3 regions of the Variovorax raffinosi genome follow, and region 1 is predicted to be linked to each of the others. Evidence: riboswitches for the same ligand, from Rfam matches in the RefSeq annotation. Region 1 holds a riboswitch; each other region holds the start of a gene.
What was found. A riboswitch is a leader RNA that binds a small molecule or an ion and turns the genes downstream of it on or off. The one in region 1 is predicted to bind glycine.

Region 1 (6,164 bases):
GCTTCAAGACGCGCCGCAGCTCCCCGAGCATTTCTTCCTGTTCCGCGAGGTGTTCGAGCGTCTCGAAAGACACGGCGACGTCGACACTCGCATCCTCCAGAGGAATGGCAGTCGCACTGCCCTGCATGAAGCGCAGATTGGTTTGTGCAGCGTAGCGCTGTCGGGCATGTGCGACCGCTTCGTTCGAAATGTCCACACCGACAACCGAACTTGCGACGTGCGCAAGCAACGCAGAGCCATAGCCCTCGCCACAGGCAATGTCTAGCACATGCCGCCCCGCACAAAGCGATTGCGCCCACCCATACCGGTGCATATGTTCGTAACGGATCTCGCCCGTTTCGGTGGGAATGAACCGTTCACCGGTGAAATTCAACATGCGAGGTTTAGCCTTCTTGGAATACAAAAATCATTCAAACAGCTCGGCTGAACGCAGAGTCGCCGCGCGAGCATCCTTCGTCGACAACTGGGGGAGGGAGTCGACATTTGGCCACTCGATCGCCAGGTCGCTATCGGCCCAGATGATTGCGCGCTCATGTGACGGGGCGTAGTAGTCTGTGGTCTTGTAAAGAAACTCCGCCATCTCGCTCAGCACAAAAAAACCGTGTGCGAATCCTTCCGGAACCCACAGTTGCTTGTGGTTTTCCTCACTCAACTCAACGCCCACCCACTTGCCAAAAGTTGGTGACGACTTGCGGATGTCCACAGCCACGTCGAACACGGCCCCTTTCACCACGCGTACCAGCTTGCCCTGCGGTTGTTGAATCTGATAATGCAGGCCACGCAGCACCCCTTTCGCCGAGCGGGAGTGATTGTCCTGAACGAAGTCGATGTGCTCGCCCACCGCTTCGTCGAAAGCCTTTTGATTGAAGCTCTCGAAAAAGAAGCCTCGTGCGTCACCGAACACCTTTGGCTCGATCACCAGCACATCAGGGATAGCAGTCCGCGTTACTTTCACGATCGAACCTCGTCACTTAGCAGATGCTTGAGGTACTTGCCGTAGCCGCTTTTTTCCAGCGGGGCAGCAAGTTTCTCGAGCTGCTCCGTGGTGATAAAGCCATTGCGCCAAGAAATCTCTTCCGGGCAGGCGATTTTCAACCCCTGCCGATGTTCCAACGTCGCGATGAATTGACCCGCTTCAAGCAAACTGTCGTGCGTGCCCGTATCGAGCCACGCATAGCCGCGCTGCATGATCTGCACGTTCAGTTGATCGCGATCAAGATACTCCTGGTTGACTGCCGTGATTTCCAGCTCGCCACGCGCACTGGGCTTCACTGCCTTGGCGATATCGACAACCTGGTTGTCGTAGAAGTACAGCCCCGTCACCGCATAGCTGCTCTTCGGCTTCAGCGGCTTTTCTTCGATGCTGCTGGCCTTGCCCTTGGCATCGAACGCGACCACGCCATAGCGCTCCGGGTCCTGCACATGATAGGCAAACACGGTCGCGCCCGATGGCTTTGCATCTGCATCGGCAAGCAGGTGAACGAAGTCATGGCCGTAGAAAATGTTGTCACCCAGCACCAGCGCACTGGGGTCGTTCCCCACGAACTTGTCCCCGATGATGAACGCCTGTGCCAGTCCATCAGGGCTCGGCTGTATCGCGTACTGCAGGTTGATGCCCCACTGACTCCCATCCCCCAGCAACTGCTGAAACCGCGGCGTGTCCTGCGGCGTGCTGATGATCAGGATGTCGCGCATGCCGCCCAGCATCAGCGTGCTGAGCGGGTAGTAGATCATCGGCTTGTCGTACACCGGCAGCAGTTGCTTGCTGAGCGCCAATGTCGCGGGGTGCAGGCGAGTGCCCGAGCCACCGGCCAGGATGATGCCTTTGCGTTGCGTTGTGGTCATGCGTTTCTTCTCGTGTGAATCTCAGAGCGTCTCGCGCAGCATGCGCGCGACGCCTTCCTGCCAGGGTGGCAGGCGCAGTCCGAAGGTCGTCTGCAGCTTGGTGGTGTCAAGGCGCGAGTTGTGCGGCCGCGTGGCGGGCGTCGGGAACGCGCTGGTGGGTACGGCTTCGACAGCCTGCGGCCCGGCCTTGAGTTCGACGCCGGCCTGCTGCGCCATCTCGAGCACGAATCTCGCGTAGCCGTACCACGATGTCTCGCCGCCCGCGATCACGTGATAGAGACCCGCCTTGGCCGGATCCTGCAACGTCGCGCGAATGGCGTGCGCCGTCACGTCGGCCAGCAACTCGGCACCGGTCGGCGCGCCGAACTGGTCGTCGATGACGGTCAGTCGATCGCGTTCCTTGGCGAGCCGCAGCATCGTCTTGGCAAAGTTGCCGCCGCGCGCGGCATAAACCCAGCTCGTGCGAAAGATCAGGTGCTTCGCGCAGTGCGCAGCCACCAGTTGCTCGCCTTCGAGCTTGGTCTGCCCATACACGCTGAGCGGCCCGGTTGCGTCGTCTTCCCTCCAGGGCTTGCTGCCACTGCCGTCGAAGACGTAGTCGGTGGAGTAGTGAACCATCAGCGCACCGATCTGCTGCGCGGCCTCGGCCACCACGCCCGGCGACGTGGCATTCAGCTTGCGCGCAAAGTCGGGCTCGCTCTCGGCCTTGTCGACAGCGGTATGCGCCGCTGCATTAACGACCACGTCAGGACGCACGTTGAGCACCGTTTCGGCCAGTTCCTCGGGACGGCTGAAGTCGGCATTGAAATCCGTGCTGTCGAAATCGAGCGCGACCAATTCACCCAACGGCGCCAGGCTGCGCTGCAGTTCCCAGCCGACCTGCCCACCCTTGCCCAGCAGCAGCAACTTCATGCCGCAGCCTTCGCGTCGTACTGCTTCTCCACCCATTCACGGTACGCGCCGCTTTGCACATTGCGCACCCACTCGCTGTTCGCGAGGTACCACTCGACGGTCTTGCGAATGCCGGTGTCGAAGGTGTCTGCTGGCTTCCAGCCGAGTTCGCGCTCGATCTTGCGCGCATCGATGGCATAGCGACGGTCGTGGCCCGGGCGGTCGGTGACGTAGGTGATCTGTTCCTTGTACGGCTTGCCGTCGGCCTTGGGGCGCAACTCGTCGAGCAGTGCGCACACGGTGTTGACGATCTCGATGTTGGGCTTCTCGTTCCAGCCGCCCACGTTGTAGGTCTCGCCGAGCTTGCCGGCCTCGAGCACGCGGCGGATGGCGCTGCAGTGGTCCTTCACGTAGAGCCAATCGCGCACCTGCATGCCGTCGCCATACACGGGCAGCGGCTTGCCGGCCAGTGCGTTGACGATCATCAGCGGGATCAGCTTCTCGGGGAAGTGGAACGGGCCGTAGTTGTTCGAGCAGTTGGTGGTCAGCACCGGCAGGCCGTAGGTGTGGTGCCAGGCGCGCACGAGGTGGTCGCTGGCGGCCTTGCTGGCCGAGTACGGGCTGTTGGGCTCGTACTTGTTCTCTTCGGTGAAGGCCGGGTCGGTCTTGGAGAGCGAGCCGTAGACCTCGTCGGTCGACACGTGCAGGAAGCGGAAGGCGGCCTTCTGGTCGGCCGGCAGCGCGCTCCAGAAACCACGCACGGATTCGAGCAGGCGGAAGGTGCCGAGCACGTTGGTCTGGACGAAGTCTTCCGGACCATGGATCGAGCGGTCGACATGCGACTCGGCGGCGAAGTTCACCACGGCGCGCGGCTTGTGCTCTGCCAGCAGGCGGTCGAGCAGCGCGCTATCGCCGATGTCGCCCTGCACGAAGATGTGATTCGGGTTGCCCTTGAGCGACGCGAGCGTCTCGAGATTGCCCGCGTAGGTCAGTTTGTCGAGGTTCACGACCGGCTCGTCGCTGTTCGCGATCCAGTCGAGTACGAAATTGGCGCCAATGAAGCCAGCGCCGCCGGTAACCAGAATCATGGGGTCCCCTGTTGTTGTGGAACGATTTGCCCCGTGACAAATCAACGGGCGATTATCCCATCGGCCAGACAGGCTGAAATCGCGGAGTTGGCGTCCGTGTAAGCCCCGCCTACAATCGCCCCCACTGCAGGAGAGCGGGCCACCCCGGTGGCCCTACCGAAGGCGCAAACTCCCATAAACGCTCAGGTCGGTCCGAACAAGGGATCTGTACTGCACCAACTGATACAGCCGTCTGGAGAGCCACCACCCCACTGAACATGGCGGTGGTGCACCGAAGGAGCAAACCCGCTGCGGGTGCAGCAGGGTGAATCTCTCAGGTACCGAGGACAGGGGGAGCGGCAACTTGGACGGCGGTCGTCCGGTTGCTTGCTATTGATTCAATAGCACACCACGCCCGCCATTCAAGCGCTGCAACCTCAAAGGTACTTGAAATGCGCGTGATCGTTCTTGGCGCCGGCCTGCTCGGCGTGACCTCGGCTTACTACCTCCAGCAACTCGGCCACGAAGTGACCGTCATCGACCGGCAGGCCACGCCCGCCGCCGAAACCAGCTTCGCCAACGGCGGGCAGATCTCGGTCAGCCACGCCGAACCCTGGGCCAACCCGAGCGCGCCGCTCAAGGTGCTGCAATGGTTGGGCAAGGAAGACGCCCCGCTGCTGTTCCGCATCCGCGCCGACATGCGCCAGTGGCTCTGGGGCCTGCAGTTCCTGCGCGAATGCACGCCGGCGCGCACCCGGCACAACATCGAACAGATCGTTCGCCTGGGCACCTACAGCCGCGACACGTTGCAGCAGTTACGCCGCGACACCGGCCTGAACTACGACCAGCGCACCCAGGGCATCCTGCATTTCTATACGACGCAAAAAGAATTCGACGGCGCCCTCAAGCCCGCCGAGCAAATGCGCGCCCTGGGCTGCGAACGTCTCGTGATCTCCGCCGACGAAGCCGTGAAGCTCGAGCCCGCCCTCGCCCACATCCGTCCGAAGCTGGCCGGCGCCACCTACACGGCCGAAGACGAATCGGGTGACGCCAACCGCTTCGCGCGCGAACTCGTGGGCCTGGCCGCCGCAGCCGGCGTCAAGTTCCTGATGAGCCACACAGTGACCGCCCTGCGCGAGGCCGGCGGCACCATCGACCACGTCGAAGCCACCGACGCAGAAGGCCGCTTCCAGCGCATCCGCGGCGACGCCTTCGTGCTCGCGATGGGTTCGCTCAGCCCACTCTACGCCGCGCCGCTGGGCATCCGCCTGCCGATCTACCCGGCCAAGGGCTATTCGGTGACGCTGCCGGTGAAGGACGCCTCCAAGGCCCACCAGGTCTCGCTGACCGACGACGAATTCAAGCTCGTGTTCTCGCGCTACACCTCCGAATCGGGCGACCGCCTGCGCATCGCCGGCACGGCCGAACTCAACGGCTACGACCGCGACCTGAACCGCGTGCGCTGCGAAGCCATCGTGCGGCGCGTCGAAGAACTGTTCCCCGGCGCCGGTGACACCACGCAGGCGCAGTTCTGGACCGGCCTGCGCCCCGCCACGCCGAGCAACGTGCCGTTGATCGGCAAGACCAAACTGCCGAACCTGTACCTGAACACCGGCCACGGCACGCTCGGCTGGACGCACGCCTGCGGCTCGGGCAAGTCGATCGCGCGGATCGTGAGCGGGCTGGTGCCCGAGGTCGATTTCGCGTTCACCGGCATGCCCGCGCCTCAGCCGCGCACACTGCAGCCGGCCTGAGCGCCTTCTTCGCCGGCTCAGTCGTTGCCGGTGAACACCGTCAGCACACCCGTATACCCATACAGATGGTGCCGGGCGATCTCGCCCGCCGCGAAGAACCCGACCAGTGGCACGTCGCCCAGCGCGTGGCGCACGATCTGCAGTTCGGCGCCGGGAGCGCCGAAGTGCGGCCCGCCGCGCCCTGAACAGCTCACATACACCGCCCCCGCGATGCGCCGCGCCGGGTGCGGTGCCGCTTCGGCTTCACCCGCCGCGACCGCGCGCGCGGTGGCCAGCGTCTGCTCTTCCGGCTCCAGCTCTTCACGGATTTCCGCGCAGATGCGCATCAGGTCCGCACGCGCGGCCTGCGCGTTGCGGCGGCAGAAGGTCAGCCGCATGCCCGCTTCAGCGTTGTCCGCAATCGCAATGCCGCGCCGCGTCGGGTCCAGGCCGATGATGTGGCGCACCAGCACATCGGCGCCCAGGTCGCCGGTGCGACGGATGCCGTCGCTGCCCGCATCGGCCAGGCCAACCAGCGTGCTGCGCACCGCGTCGATAGCTTCCTGCGGCCGATCGAGCGATACCTGCAGATCGGCCAGCAGCACGTCAAGCGCGGGCTCCCCGTCGA
Region 2 (6,164 bases), on a different contig from region 1:
GCCGATCGGCGGCCAGTACTTGGCCAGCTTGAGTTCGGCCAGCGGGAACGCGCCGAGTTCGCGCGAGTACGGATGCGACCACTCGGTGCCGAGCAGGCTGGCCGCGGTGTGCGGCGCATGCTTGAGCGGGTTGTCTTCCTTCGGCCACACGCCTTCTTCGATGCGGCGGATCTCGCCGCGAATGGCGATCATCGCGTCGATGAAGCGGTCGAGTTCGGCCAGCGGCTCGCTCTCGGTCGGCTCGACCATCAGCGTACCGGGCACGGGGAAGCTCAGTGTGGGCGCGTGGAAGCCGTAGTCGATCAGGCGCTTGGCCACGTCTTCGGCGGTCACGCCGCTGGTGTCTTTGAGCGGGCGCAGGTCCAGGATGCACTCGTGCGCAACATGGCCGTTGGGGCTCGCGTACAGCGTGGGGTAGTGGTCCTTCAGGCGCGCGCTGATGTAGTTGGCGCTCAGGATGGCGGTTTCGGTCGCGGCCTGCAGGCCCTTGGCGCCCATCATGCGGCAGTACATCCAGCTGATCGGCAGCACGGCCGCGTTGCCCAGCGGTGCGGCAGACACGGCGCCCACGCCGTGCGATGCCACGCCGGCCGTTGCATGGCCCGGCAGGTAGGGCACGAGGTCTTCGACCACGCACACCGGGCCGACGCCGGGGCCGCCACCGCCGTGCGGAATGCAGAAGGTCTTGTGCAGGTTCAGGTGGCTCACGTCGCCGCCGAACTCGCCTGGCGCGGCCACGCCGACCAGCGCGTTCATGTTGGCGCCATCGACGTACACGCGGCCGCCGTGTTCATGCACCAGCTCGCACAGCTCTTTCACGCGGGTCTCGAACACGCCGTGCGTGCTCGGGTAGGTGATCATCACGGCCGCCAGGTGGGCGCTGTGCTTTTCGCAGGCACGCTTCAGGTCGTCCATGTCGACGTTGCCCTGCGCATCGCAGGCCGTCACCACCACCTGCAGGCCCACCATCTGCGCGCTCGCGGGGTTGGTGCCGTGGGCCGACGACGGAATCAGGCAGATATTGCGATGGCCCTGGCCCTTGGCTTCGTGGAAGGAGCGGATGGCCAGCAGGCCGGCGTACTCGCCTTGCGAACCGGCGTTGGGCTGCAGGCTGATGCCCGCATAGCCGGTTGCCTCGCACAGCCAGGCGCGCAGTTGCGCATCGAGCTGCGCATAGCCCTGGAGCTGGTCGGCCGGCGCGAACGGGTGGATGTTCGCGAACTCGGGCCAGGTGATCGGAATCATCTCGCTGGTCGCGTTGAGCTTCATCGTGCAGCTGCCCAGCGGGATCATGCTGCGGTCGAGCGCGAGGTCCTTGTCGGACAGGCTGCGGATGTAGCGCAGCATCGCGGTTTCGCTCTTGTGCGTGTTGAACACCGGGTGCGTGAGAAACGCGCTGGTGCGGCGCAGGTCTTCGGGGATCAGCGGCGTGGCGTTGCCGGCGAGGTCGTCGAAGCGCGGCATCGGCGTGCCGACTGGAACGAACAGCGCCCACAGTGTTTCGACGTCGGCGCGCGTGCTGGTCTCGTCGAGCGAAATGCCCAGGTGCTGCTGCAGGCGCTGGCGCAGGTTGACGCCGGCGGCGTAGGCGCGTTCGATGATCTTCGGCGTGTCGTCGCCGGTGCGGATCGTCAGCGAGTCGAAGGCGGTGCTGTTGACCGGCTCGCGGCCCATTTGCACGAGGCCTTGCGCCAGGATGGCGGTGAGCGCGGCCACGCGCTGCGCGATGCGCGTCAGGCCATCGGGCCCGTGGTACACGGCGTACATGCTGGCGACGACGGCCGGCAGCACCTGCGCGGTACAGATGTTGGACGTGGCTTTTTCGCGGCGGATGTGCTGCTCCCGCGTTTGCAGTGCCAGGCGATAGGCGGGTTGGCCGTGCGTGTCGACACTCACGCCGACGAGGCGGCCCGGCAGCGAGCGCTTGAACGAATCGCGGCAGGCCAGGTAGGCGGCGTGCGGGCCACCGTTGCACAGCGGCATGCCGAAGCGCTGCGTGGTGCCGCAGACGATGTCGGCGTCCCATTCACCCGGAGGCGCGAGCAAGGTCAGCGCCAGCAGGTCGGCCGCGACGATGAAGGCGGCGTCGCACTGGTGCGCATGGCCCGCGAGCGGGCGCAGGTCGTGCACATGGCCGGTGGTGGCGGGGTACTGCGCGAGCACGCCGAAGAAGGCGCCGCTCACCATCAGGTGCGGCAGCGTTTCCGACACGGTGCTGACCTTGACCTCGATGCCCAGCGGCGCGGCGCGCGTCTTGATGACTTCGATGGTCTGCGGATGGCAGTCGCCCGACACCAGGAAGACGTTGCTTTTGCTCTTCACGCTGCGCTTGGCCAGCGTCATCGCCTCGGCGGCGGCCGTGGCTTCGTCGAGCATCGATGCGTTGGCGATGGCCATGCCCGTGAGGTCGCATACCATCGTCTGGAAGTTGAGCAGGGCTTCCATGCGGCCCTGCGAAATCTCGGCCTGGTAGGGCGTGTAGGCGGTGTACCAGGCGGGGTTTTCAAGCACGTTGCGCAGGATCACGCCGGGCGTGTGCGTGCCGTAGTAGCCCTGGCCGATGAAGCTCTTGAACACCTTGTTCTTCGACGCCAGCGCCTTCAGTTCGGCCAGCGCATCGGCTTCGGTCACCGGTGCGGGCAGGCGCATCGGCCGTGCGCGGCGGATGGCCGCGGGCACGATGCCGTCGATGAGTTCCGCGCGCGTTTCCGAGCCGATCACCGGCAGCATGCGCGCCTCGTCCGCTGCATCGATACCGATGTGGCGGGCGAGGAATTCTTCGGCGTTCTCTAGTTCTTGCAAAGAGGGAAGGGCGGGAATCGGCATGGCGGTGAAGGCTTGGGGAGAAGAAGGAAGGTGGCTGAAGAACTCAGCGGATCAGGATTCGGCGGCGAACTTGTCGTAAGTGGCGGCGTCGAGCAGCGCGTCGAGCTGCGCGGGCTCGCTCAGCTTGACCTTGAAGAACCAGCCGCTGGCCAGCGGGTCGCTGTTGGCCAGCGACGGGTCGGCGCGCAGCGCTTCGTTGACTTCGATGATCTCGCCCGACACGGGCATGAACACGTCGGCGGCGGCTTTCACCGATTCGACGACGCCGGCAACTTCGCCTTGCGCGAAGGTCTTGCCGACTTCAGGCAGGTCGACGAACACCACGTCGCCCAGCGCATCCTGCGCGTGCACGGTGATGCCGACGGTGACGGCACCGCCCTCGGTCGACACCCATTCGTGGTCCTTGGTGTACTTGATGCTCATGAGAAAACTCCTCGTGGAAAAAATGATGATCGGGGTGCAGAGCCTAGCCGGGTCTGCCGTTGCTCAGCCGCGGTAGTAGCGGGTGGGCACGAAAGGCATGGTCGAGACTTCCATCGGCACGGGCTTGCCGCGCACGATGGCCTGCACGCGCGTGCCGGGTTCGGCGAAGGCGGTGGCCACATAGCCCATGGCGATGCAGCGGTCGGCCGTCGGGCCGAGCAGGCCGCTGGTGACGACGCCGATGTCCTGGCCCTCGAAGGACTGCAGCAGCGTACCGTCGCGCACCGGGATGCGTTCGAGGGCGACAAGGCCGACGCGCTTGCGCTTGAGCGTGTCGTGGTCGGTGTGGCCGGCGGCGCCAGCGGTGGCGGCGGCGAGCTGCGCCAGGATCTTTGCCGCGCCCGGAAAGCCGCCTTCGCGCGCACCGCCCGCGCGGCGCACCTTCTGCATCGCCCAGTTCAGCGAGGCCTCGACCGGCGTGGTGGTGGTGTCGATGTCGTTGCCGTACAGGCACAGGCCGGCTTCGAGCCGCAGCGAATTGCGTGCGCCCAGGCCGATGGGTTTCACTTCGGGCTGGGCCAGCAGCAGGCGGGCGAGGGCGTCGGCGTCCTTGGCGGCCACCGAGATCTCGAAGCCGTCTTCGCCGGTGTAGCCGCTGCGGGTGACGAAGGCGGCAATGCCGCCGATCTGCACCGCGCCGCCGGTCATGAACACGAAGCGCTCGATGCCGGGCGACAGCCGCGCCAGCGTGGCGGCGGCCTGCGGGCCCTGCAGCGCGAGCAGGGCGTGGTCGGGCAGCGGTTGAACCTCGCAGCGCGCGCCGATCCGGCGCTGGATGTGGGCGATGTCATCGACCTTGCAGGCGCCGTTCACGATCACGAAGATCGAGCCGTTGCCTTCGTTGAAGAACATCAGGTCGTCGAGGATGCCGCCGTCGTCGTTCAGCAGCAGGCCGTAGCGCTGCTTGCCGGCGGGCAGGTCGATCACGTCGACGGGCATCAGGGTCTCGAAGGCGGCGGCCGCGTCGGGCCCGACCAGCCGCAACTGGCCCATGTGCGAGATGTCGAACAGGCCGGCCGCATCGCGCGTGTGCTTGTGCTCGGCCATCAGGCCGGCGGGGTATTGCACCGGCATCGAGTAGCCGGCAAACGGAACCATGCGGGCGCCAAGCTCCACGTGCAGGTCGTAGAGCGGCGTCTTGAGAAGTGGGGCGGCGGAAGCGGAGGAAGTCACCAGGAGGCACTCCAAAGGGGCAGTCGAAATCCATGGCTGCAACGCCACGGGCTACCCCTGCTGTCCTCTTTACCTGAGAGATTCGCCCCACGATCGGGGTTTGCTCCTTCGGTGGGCCGGTGCAATGCATGCATGCAATGGCCTCTCTCCAGCAAGGAAACGCCGGTTTGCACCGGCGCCTTGTCAGTCCTTTTGCCTGAGCGTTCGGGAAACCCCTGCGCCTTCGGCGGCCCCGTCGCGCGGGGCTCTCTCCTGACCCGGGCGAGTGTAGTGGATCGCGCGGGCCGCGGCTTCGGGCTTCAGTGCACGACCTCGGCCGGAGGCAACAGTTTGTCGATGCGCTCGCGCAGCGATTCGGCCCGTTCCGCCCCGGCGCTTTTCTCGATTTCGCTGAGCATCAGCGCGGCGATGGTCAGCATGGCCTCGCGGTCGCGGGCTTCGCGCAGGGCGTCGCGCATCTGCAGCGCGAACTTGGGGTCGCGCCGCACGAACATGCGCTCGCAGATGTCGAACAAAAACATGCGCGTGGTCGCCAGCGAACGCTTGCCGTCGAAGGTGTCGGTGGAGGTCGCGATGTGGATCGGCTCGGCGGCGGGCAGCGGCGCGGGTTGCGCGGCCGCTGCAGCCTGTGCCGCCGCTTGCGCGGCGGCCATGGCGGCGGCTTGCGGGTCTTCCAGATAGCCCCGCTGCACCAGGGCATGGATCGCCTGCTCGGCTTCGCCCCGGTTCGTGAACAGCGGGCTGAAGTCGGTCAGCGAGCGCCGACCGTCGGCCATCAGCAGCAGCGCGCGCTCACGCTGGCTGAGCGTGCGCTGGCCGCCCTGGAGTTCGTCGCGCGCCTTGTCGGTCTTGGTGGGAAACATGGCAGCCACAGCTTTCGGAGATCGAGGGCTGCAGCATCGTGGCTGGCGGTGACATCTTCATGAACCTGTTTCACTTACAGGGACAAATCGCCAACAGGCCTCTGGGCGCAGGTCAGGCGCCGATGCTTTCCTTGCGGATCAGCCACTGGTTGCCCACGCGTTGCAACTCCAGCGTCTTGCGGTCGGTGTGGTTCAGCTTGTCGGCGCGGTAGACCTGCTTGAAGCGGGCGCTGGCGGTCTGGCCGCTGACGCTGATCACCAGGTCGTCGATGGTCACGCTGATCTTCGACTTGCCCGTGATGCGGGTGCGGCGCTCGGCCTCCCAGCGCTTGCGGTCCTGGTTGCGGGCCGGCGTGAAGTCCGGCGCATAGGCGGCAAGGTAGCGGTCCACGTCGCGGGCGGACCAGGCGGCGGCCCAGGCACGCACGGCGGTTTCCACTTCGGCGATGCCGGCATTGGGTGCCGCCGCAGGTGCTGCGGCTGGCGCCGGTGCGGGCGGCGGTGCCGGTGTGGCTGCCGCAGGCGTTGCCGGTGCGGCCGGCGGCGTGGTGGTCGCTGCCGGCGTGGCGGCAAAGGCCGCCGTGGACAGCAGGCCCCCGGCAAGAAGACAGGTGACGAATCGATTCATGGCGCGGTTCCCTCTTTGTCAGTTATCAGCGTTGAAAGCGACGCCGATTCTGGCAGCGAACCCGCCCCGGACCGAATCGACGCCCGTTCAGGCGGTCGCGGCCCCTTCGAGGTCGGCCGGCGCGATCACCGGTGGCCGGTTGCGCAGCCGCAAGGCCAGCACCGTCGCGACGCACAGCACGCAGAGCACTG
Region 3 (6,164 bases), on a different contig from region 1:
TAGCCGCCGATGTCCACCGGCTTGCCCTGCACGGCCGCGAGTTCGTCGACGATCTTCTTCTCGTTGGCGCTGAGCGTCTCGGCCAGCTTCTTGAACTTGGCTTGCAGTTCCTTGTCGTCGGTCTGCGCGGCCAGTTCCTGGGCCCAGTACATGGCCAGGTAGAACTGGCTGCCGCGGTTGTCCAACTGACCCGTCTTGGGGGACGGGTTCTTGTTGTTGTCCAGCAGCTTGCCGGTGGCGGTGTCCAGCGTCTTGGCCAGGATCTTGGCTTGCGCGTTGCCGGTCTTCAGGCCCAGGTCTTCCAGGCTGACGGCCAGCGCGAGGAATTCGCCCAGCGAATCCCAGCGCAGGTGGTTTTCTTCCACCAGCTGCTGCACATGCTTGGGGGCCGAGCCGCCCGCGCCGGTTTCGTAGAGGCCGCCGCCGGCCATCAGGGGCACGATCGACAGCATCTTGGCCGAGGTGCCCAGTTCCATGATGGGGAACAGGTCGGTCAGGTAGTCGCGCAGGATGTTGCCGGTGGCGCTGATGGTGTCCAGGCCGCGCACGACGCGCTCCAGCGTGTAGCGCATGGCGCGCACCTGGCTCATGATCTGGATGTCCAGGCCCGAGGTGTTGTGCTCGTGCAGGTACATCTTGACCTTGGTGATCAGCTGCGCTTCGTGCGGGCGGTAGGCGTCGAGCCAGAACACCACCGGCATGCCGGAGTTGCGCGCACGCGTGACGGCCAGCTTGACCCAGTCGCGGATCGCGGCGTCCTTGACCTGGCACATGCGCCAGATGTCGCCCTGCTCGACGTCTTCGCTCATCAGCACTTCGCCGGTGTCCAGGTCGGTGATGTTGGCGACGCCGTCTTCGGCGATCTCGAAGGTCTTGTCGTGCGAGCCGTACTCTTCGGCCTTCTGGGCCATCAGGCCGACGTTGGGCACCGTGCCCATGGTCTTGGGATCGAAGGCGCCGTGCCACTTGCAGAAGTTGATGATCTCCTGGTAGATGCGGGCGAAGGTCGATTCAGGCATCACGGCCTTGACGTCCTTCAGGCGGCCGTCGGCGCCCCACATCTTGCCGCCGTTGCGGATCATCGCGGGCATCGAAGCGTCCACGATCACGTCGTTGGGCGAATGGAAGTTGGTGATGCCCTTGGCCGAGTCGACCATGGCCAGTTCGGGGCGGTGCTCGTGGCAGGCGTGCAGGTCGCGCTTGATCTCGTCCTGCGTGCTCTGGGGCAGCGTGGCGATCTTGTTGTACAGGTCGACCATGCCGTTGTTGACGTTGATGCCCAGCTCGTCGAACAGCTTGCCGTGTTTCTCGAAGGCTTCCTTGTAGAAGATCTTCACGCAGTGGCCGAACACGATGGGGTGCGAGACCTTCATCATGGTGGCCTTGACGTGCAGCGAGAACATCACGCCGGTCTTGTGCGCGTCCTCGATCTCCTTTTCATAGAAGTCCAGCAGCGCCTTCTTGCTCATGAACATCGAGTCGATGACTTCGCGGTCCAGCAGCGCGACCTTGGGCTTGAGCACGATGGTCTTGCCGCTCTTGGTGATCAGCTCCATCTTGACGTTGCGCGCGCGGTCCAGGGTCATGGACTTTTCGCCGTGATAGAAGTCGCCGCCGTGCATGTGCGAGACGTGCGAGCGCGAGGCCTGGCTCCAGTCGGCCATGCTGTGCGGGTTCTTGCGCGCGTATTCCTTCACCGCGTTGGGCGCGCGGCGGTCGGAGTTGCCTTCGCGCAGCACGGGGTTCACCGCGCTGCCGGTGCACTTGTTGTAGCGCGCGCGGATGTCCTTGGCTTCGTCCGTGGTCGGGTTCTCGGGGTAGTCGGGGATCTTGTAGCCCTTGTCCTGCAGTTCCTTGATGGCCGACTTGAGCTGGGACACCGAGGCGCTGATGTTGGGCAGCTTGATGATGTTGGCTTCGGGCTTGAGCGTGAGCTTGCCCAGTTCGGAGAGGTTGTCAGGCACCTTCTGGTCGTCGCCGAGGAATTCGGGGAACTCGCCCAGGATGCGGGCCGCGACGGAGATGTCGCTGGTGGTCACGTCGATGCCGGCCGGGTGGGTGAAGGCGCGGATGATGGGCAAAAACGCGTAGGTCGCCAGCAGGGGCGCCTCGTCGGTCAGGGTGTAGACGATGGTGGGTTGCTTCGAGCTCATGCGCTTGCTTCCGTAATGCTGTGTTGTCGGGTGGCAGGGAGTTCAGGCGGGATCTGACCGCCGGAACCGCCGATTGTCGCCGGGCGCGCGGGTGAGATGGCATTTCACGGCCGGATCACCCCGCGACGGCCTGTGTCAATGCAGTGGCAAGTCGATGGAAGCCGCCAGCGGGACCGTGTCGATGCGCGCGGCGCTGGCGACCAGCACGGCCTGCGCGGTTTGCCCGGAAAAGCCGGCGAGCGTGGCCCACAGGCAGCGGATCGAGGCGGCATCCAGCCCGGCCGTGGGCTCGTCCAGCAGGAGCAGCGGACGCCCCGACGCCAGCCCGGCCGCCATCCAGACCTTGCGCTTCGAACCCGTCGAGAGCATGTACATCTTCTTGTCCAGGTGCGGCGCCAGGGCGAAGCCTTCGACCAGGGCCTGCCATTTTTCTTCGCTGAAATGCGGGTTGCCCTTGTTCAGGGTGGCCGTGCATTCCCGGGGCGTGACCTCGTTGAACCGGTCCGTCGTCGGGTCGACGAAGAACACGTTCTGGCGATAGGCCTCGGGTGCGTTGTCCAGGCGCGCGCCGGCCGCCGTCAACCGGCCGGTGGCGGGCAGCGTCCCCGCGATCACCTGGAGCAGCGCGGACTTGCCGGTGCCGGTGTCGCCGTACAAGAGCGTGACACCCGGGCCGATGGCGGCGTTCCAGCCGGCGGCGAGTGCGGGTTGACCCGGATAGGCGAAGCCGAGGTCCTGGATCTGGAGAAGGGGGAGGGGAGAGGCGGTCGTATTCACGCGCCGGTTTTAACCCATCGGGCTGAGGCGGCTGGCTACCATTCGCGCATGAAAAAACTCCTCACCATCGGCGCCGGCACATGGCTCGTCGCCCTGGGGCTCGCGGGCCCCGCCGTGGCCGCGCCTTCGGCGCAGGTCTTCGTCGCGGTCAAGGCGCCGGAGTCTGTCGATGCCGACTGGCGCGCCCATCTGTGCGCCTTGCTGCCCCAGCCCTGCGACGCCAAGGCGCTGACGCTGCACCGGCCGCGCGGTGGCGCGAGCGACGACTACATGGTCATTTCGGAAAAGCCCCTGGCCATGGCGCGCCTGAAGCGCGACGCCGCCAACGCCACCTGGCAGCTCGATCGCCTGCACGACTTCTCGACCTACGTGGGCTCGCTGCAGCAGGACCGCAAGAGTGGTGACCCCGAGGTGTATCTCACGCTCGCGCCGGCGCTGTATCCGCTGGCCGAAGGCCGATGGGCCGTGGCCGTGACGCAGCGCCAGTCCGAGAGCTATTCGGGCGGTGGTGCTTCGTATGTCACCGCCGATTTCGTGCCGCTCGACACACCCGCCGGGCAGCCGGCCAAGGCCGCGCACGAAGGTATTCCGTACTGGTGCTCGCAGTCGATCCGAGCCTGCTTCAGCGAGAAGGAATACAAGACATCGAAGCACTGCCAGGACGAAAGCCGGGGCAGCCTGCGCATCGCCTACGACGAGCCCGCCAAGGCCGGCGGGCCTTATGTGTGGCGCTACACATGGCTGCAAAGCGACTGGCCCGCGCACACCGGCCCCAGCGCGAACAAGCGCACCACCGTCAGCTTCACCGACGACTCGACCGAGAAGCCCGGCTTCTGCGGCGGCGGTCTGCAGTAGTTTTTTTCGACGTACTACCCAGCCCGAGTGGCACGCAAACTGCTTAGAGAAACTGATCCAGGAGAAATGCCGGCTCGATGCTTCGAGTTAGTGCATTACCGAAGGCGATAGCCCAGAACGCTCAGGTCCCAAGACTGGATTTTTTCTAACGCTGGAGAGCGTTGCCCGGCGCCGTTCAAGGTGCCGAGGGCAGCCGCCGAAGGGGCAAGCCATGTGCGATGTGCGCGCATGGTGAATCTCTCAGGCCAAAGGACAGCAGGGGCACCCCGCGCCAACGCGCGGCGTGTCCTTGTTCGCTTCCGGAGCCTGTGTCCATGACTTCCATCCGAGCGCCTCGCGCGTCCCTGCCATCGGCCTTGCCGTGGCGGTGGCCCGCGCGTGGCCGAAGCCTTTTCACGTTCACACCTTCCCCATTTCTTTCACCGGAGAACTGAAGCATGCTGTCTAGAAAATCCCTGATGACAACGATCCTTGCGGGCGCGCTGTTCGCCGCCGCTTCGGCGAGCAGCTTCGCGCAGGACGCGGGCAAGGTGCTGCGCCTGGTGCCGCAGTCCGACCTGAAGATCCTCGACCCGATCTGGACCACCGCCTTCGTCACGCGCAACCACGGCTACATGGTCTACGACACGCTCTTCGGCGTGGACGAACGCGGCAAGGTGCTCCCGCAGATGGTCGACAAGTACACCACCAGCGCCGACGGCAAGACCTGGAACTTCACGCTGCGCAAGGGCCTCGCCTTCCATGACGGCAAGCCGGTCACCTCCGACGACGTGCTCGCCTCGCTCAAGCGATGGGGCCAGCGCGACGGCCTGGGCCAGAAGATGTTCGCCGCCATGGACAAGACCGAGGCGGTCGATGCCAACAGCTTCAGGTTCGTCTTCAAGGAGCCCTTCGGCATGGTGCTCGATGCGCTGAGCAAGCCTTCGTCGAACCCGCCCTTCATCATGCCGGCGCGCGTGGCCGCCACGCCGGCCGACAAGCAGATCGACGACGCCACCGGCTCCGGCCCCTACATCTTCAAGAAGGACGAATACCGCCCCGGCGAAAAGATCGTCTACCTGAAGAACACCAAATACGTGCCGCGCGCCGAGGCGCCTTCCGGCACGGCCGGCGGCAAGAACGTGTACGTCGATCGCATGGAATGGATCGTCCTGAAGGACGCACAGACCCAGGCCAATGCGCTGGCCAACGGCGAGGTCGACATGATCGAGTGGGTGCCGTCCGAGCAGTACACCGCGCTCAAGAACAACCCCGCCATCACGCTCGACAGCCCCGTGTCGAAGGGCTCGTTCGCGCTGCACCTGAACCACCTGATCCCGCCTTTCGACAACCCGAAGATCGCGCAGGCCGCCTTCATGGCCATCAACCAGGAGGCGCTGATGCGCGCCCAGCTCGTGCACAAGGAGCTGTACAACAGCTGCGCTTCCATCTACCCCTGCGGCTCGGCCTTCGCGTCCGACAAGACCGGCTACTTCACCGGCAAGCCGCAGTTCGAGAAAGCCAAGGCGCTGCTCAAGGAAGCGGGCTATGACGGCAAGCCCGTGGTGCTGATGTACCCGGCCGACTTCGCGGTGCTCAACAAGTTTCCGCCGGTGATGGCGCAACTGCTCAAGCAGGCCGGCTTCAACGTCGACATGCAGTCGATGGACTGGCCCACGCTGGTCACGCGCCGCGCCAAGAAAGACCCGGTGGCCAATGGCGGCTGGAACCTCTTCATCACCGGCTGGGGCATTGCCGACAACATGAACCCGATGTTCTTCGCGCCGCTCACGGGCAATGGCGAAAAAGGCTGGTTCGGCTGGGCCACCGACGACAAGCTGGAGCAGCTCAAGTCCGACTTCCTCGCCAGCAGTGAGGAACCCAAGCGCAAGGAACTGGCCACCGCCATCCAGCAGCGCGTGTACGACACCGGCATCTACGCGCCCATCGGCGAATACAAGCCGCTCACGGCCTACCGCAAGGGCGTGGTGAGCGGCGTGGTGCGTTCGCCGGTGGCCGTGTTCTGGAACCTGAAGAAGAACTGACGCGGCTCGAATCAGGGAGTCACCCATGCTGCTCTTTCTTGCACGCCGCATTCTCTCGACCGTGCCGGTGCTCGTCATCGTCGCGCTCATCGTGTTCCTGATGCTGCGGCTCGCGCCCGGCGACCCGGCCGCCGCCATCGTGGGCGACAGCGGCACCAGCGAGAACATCGCCCGGGTGCGCGAGCAGCTGGGGCTCAACCAGTCGCTGCCGGTGCAGTTCTTCCACTGGAGCGCGCAACTGCTGCAGGGCAACCTGGGCGAGTCGTACTTCATGAAGAAGACGGTGGTGGAGCTGATCGGCCAGCGCATCGAGGCCACGGTGTCGCTCGCGGCCGTGACGCTGGTGGCGACCATC

Region 2: it holds a riboswitch for glycine, as region 1 does, so the genes downstream of both, gcvT (glycine cleavage system aminomethyltransferase GcvT) here and ACSFB7_RS08375 (D-amino acid dehydrogenase) in region 1, are expected to answer to the same signal.
Region 3: it holds a riboswitch for glycine, as region 1 does, so the genes downstream of both, ACSFB7_RS20190 (ABC transporter substrate-binding protein) here and ACSFB7_RS08375 (D-amino acid dehydrogenase) in region 1, are expected to answer to the same signal.

Annotation. Positions count from the first base shown of each region.
Region 1 covers NZ_JBPJZR010000002.1:490,988-497,151, forward strand. The annotation lists gene ACSFB7_RS08350 (class I SAM-dependent methyltransferase) at 1-376, opposite strand, end outside; gene rfbC (dTDP-4-dehydrorhamnose 3,5-epimerase) at 407-955, opposite strand; gene rfbA (glucose-1-phosphate thymidylyltransferase RfbA) at 952-1,845, opposite strand; gene rfbD (dTDP-4-dehydrorhamnose reductase) at 1,867-2,757, opposite strand; gene rfbB (dTDP-glucose 4,6-dehydratase) at 2,754-3,824, opposite strand; glycine riboswitch at 3,942-4,042, shown strand; glycine riboswitch at 4,047-4,164, shown strand; gene ACSFB7_RS08375 (D-amino acid dehydrogenase) at 4,256-5,557, shown strand; gene ACSFB7_RS08380 (FIST signal transduction protein) at 5,575-6,164, opposite strand, start outside.
Region 2 covers NZ_JBPJZR010000001.1:1,130,768-1,136,931, reverse strand. The annotation lists gene gcvP (aminomethyl-transferring glycine dehydrogenase) at 1-2,826, opposite strand, end outside; gene gcvH (glycine cleavage system protein GcvH) at 2,878-3,249, opposite strand; gene gcvT (glycine cleavage system aminomethyltransferase GcvT) at 3,313-4,485, opposite strand; glycine riboswitch at 4,533-4,644, opposite strand; glycine riboswitch at 4,657-4,747, opposite strand; gene ACSFB7_RS05385 (hypothetical protein) at 4,782-5,345, opposite strand; gene ACSFB7_RS05380 (L,D-transpeptidase Cds6 family protein) at 5,458-5,973, opposite strand; gene ACSFB7_RS05375 (MFS transporter) at 6,061-6,164, opposite strand, start outside.
Region 3 covers NZ_JBPJZR010000006.1:359,235-365,398, reverse strand. The annotation lists gene ACSFB7_RS20205 (NADP-dependent isocitrate dehydrogenase) at 1-2,153, opposite strand, end outside; gene ACSFB7_RS20200 (ABC transporter ATP-binding protein) at 2,289-2,930, opposite strand; gene ACSFB7_RS20195 (hypothetical protein) at 2,979-3,785, shown strand; glycine riboswitch at 3,927-4,051, shown strand; gene ACSFB7_RS20190 (ABC transporter substrate-binding protein) at 4,244-5,809, shown strand; gene ACSFB7_RS20185 (ABC transporter permease) at 5,835-6,164, shown strand, end outside.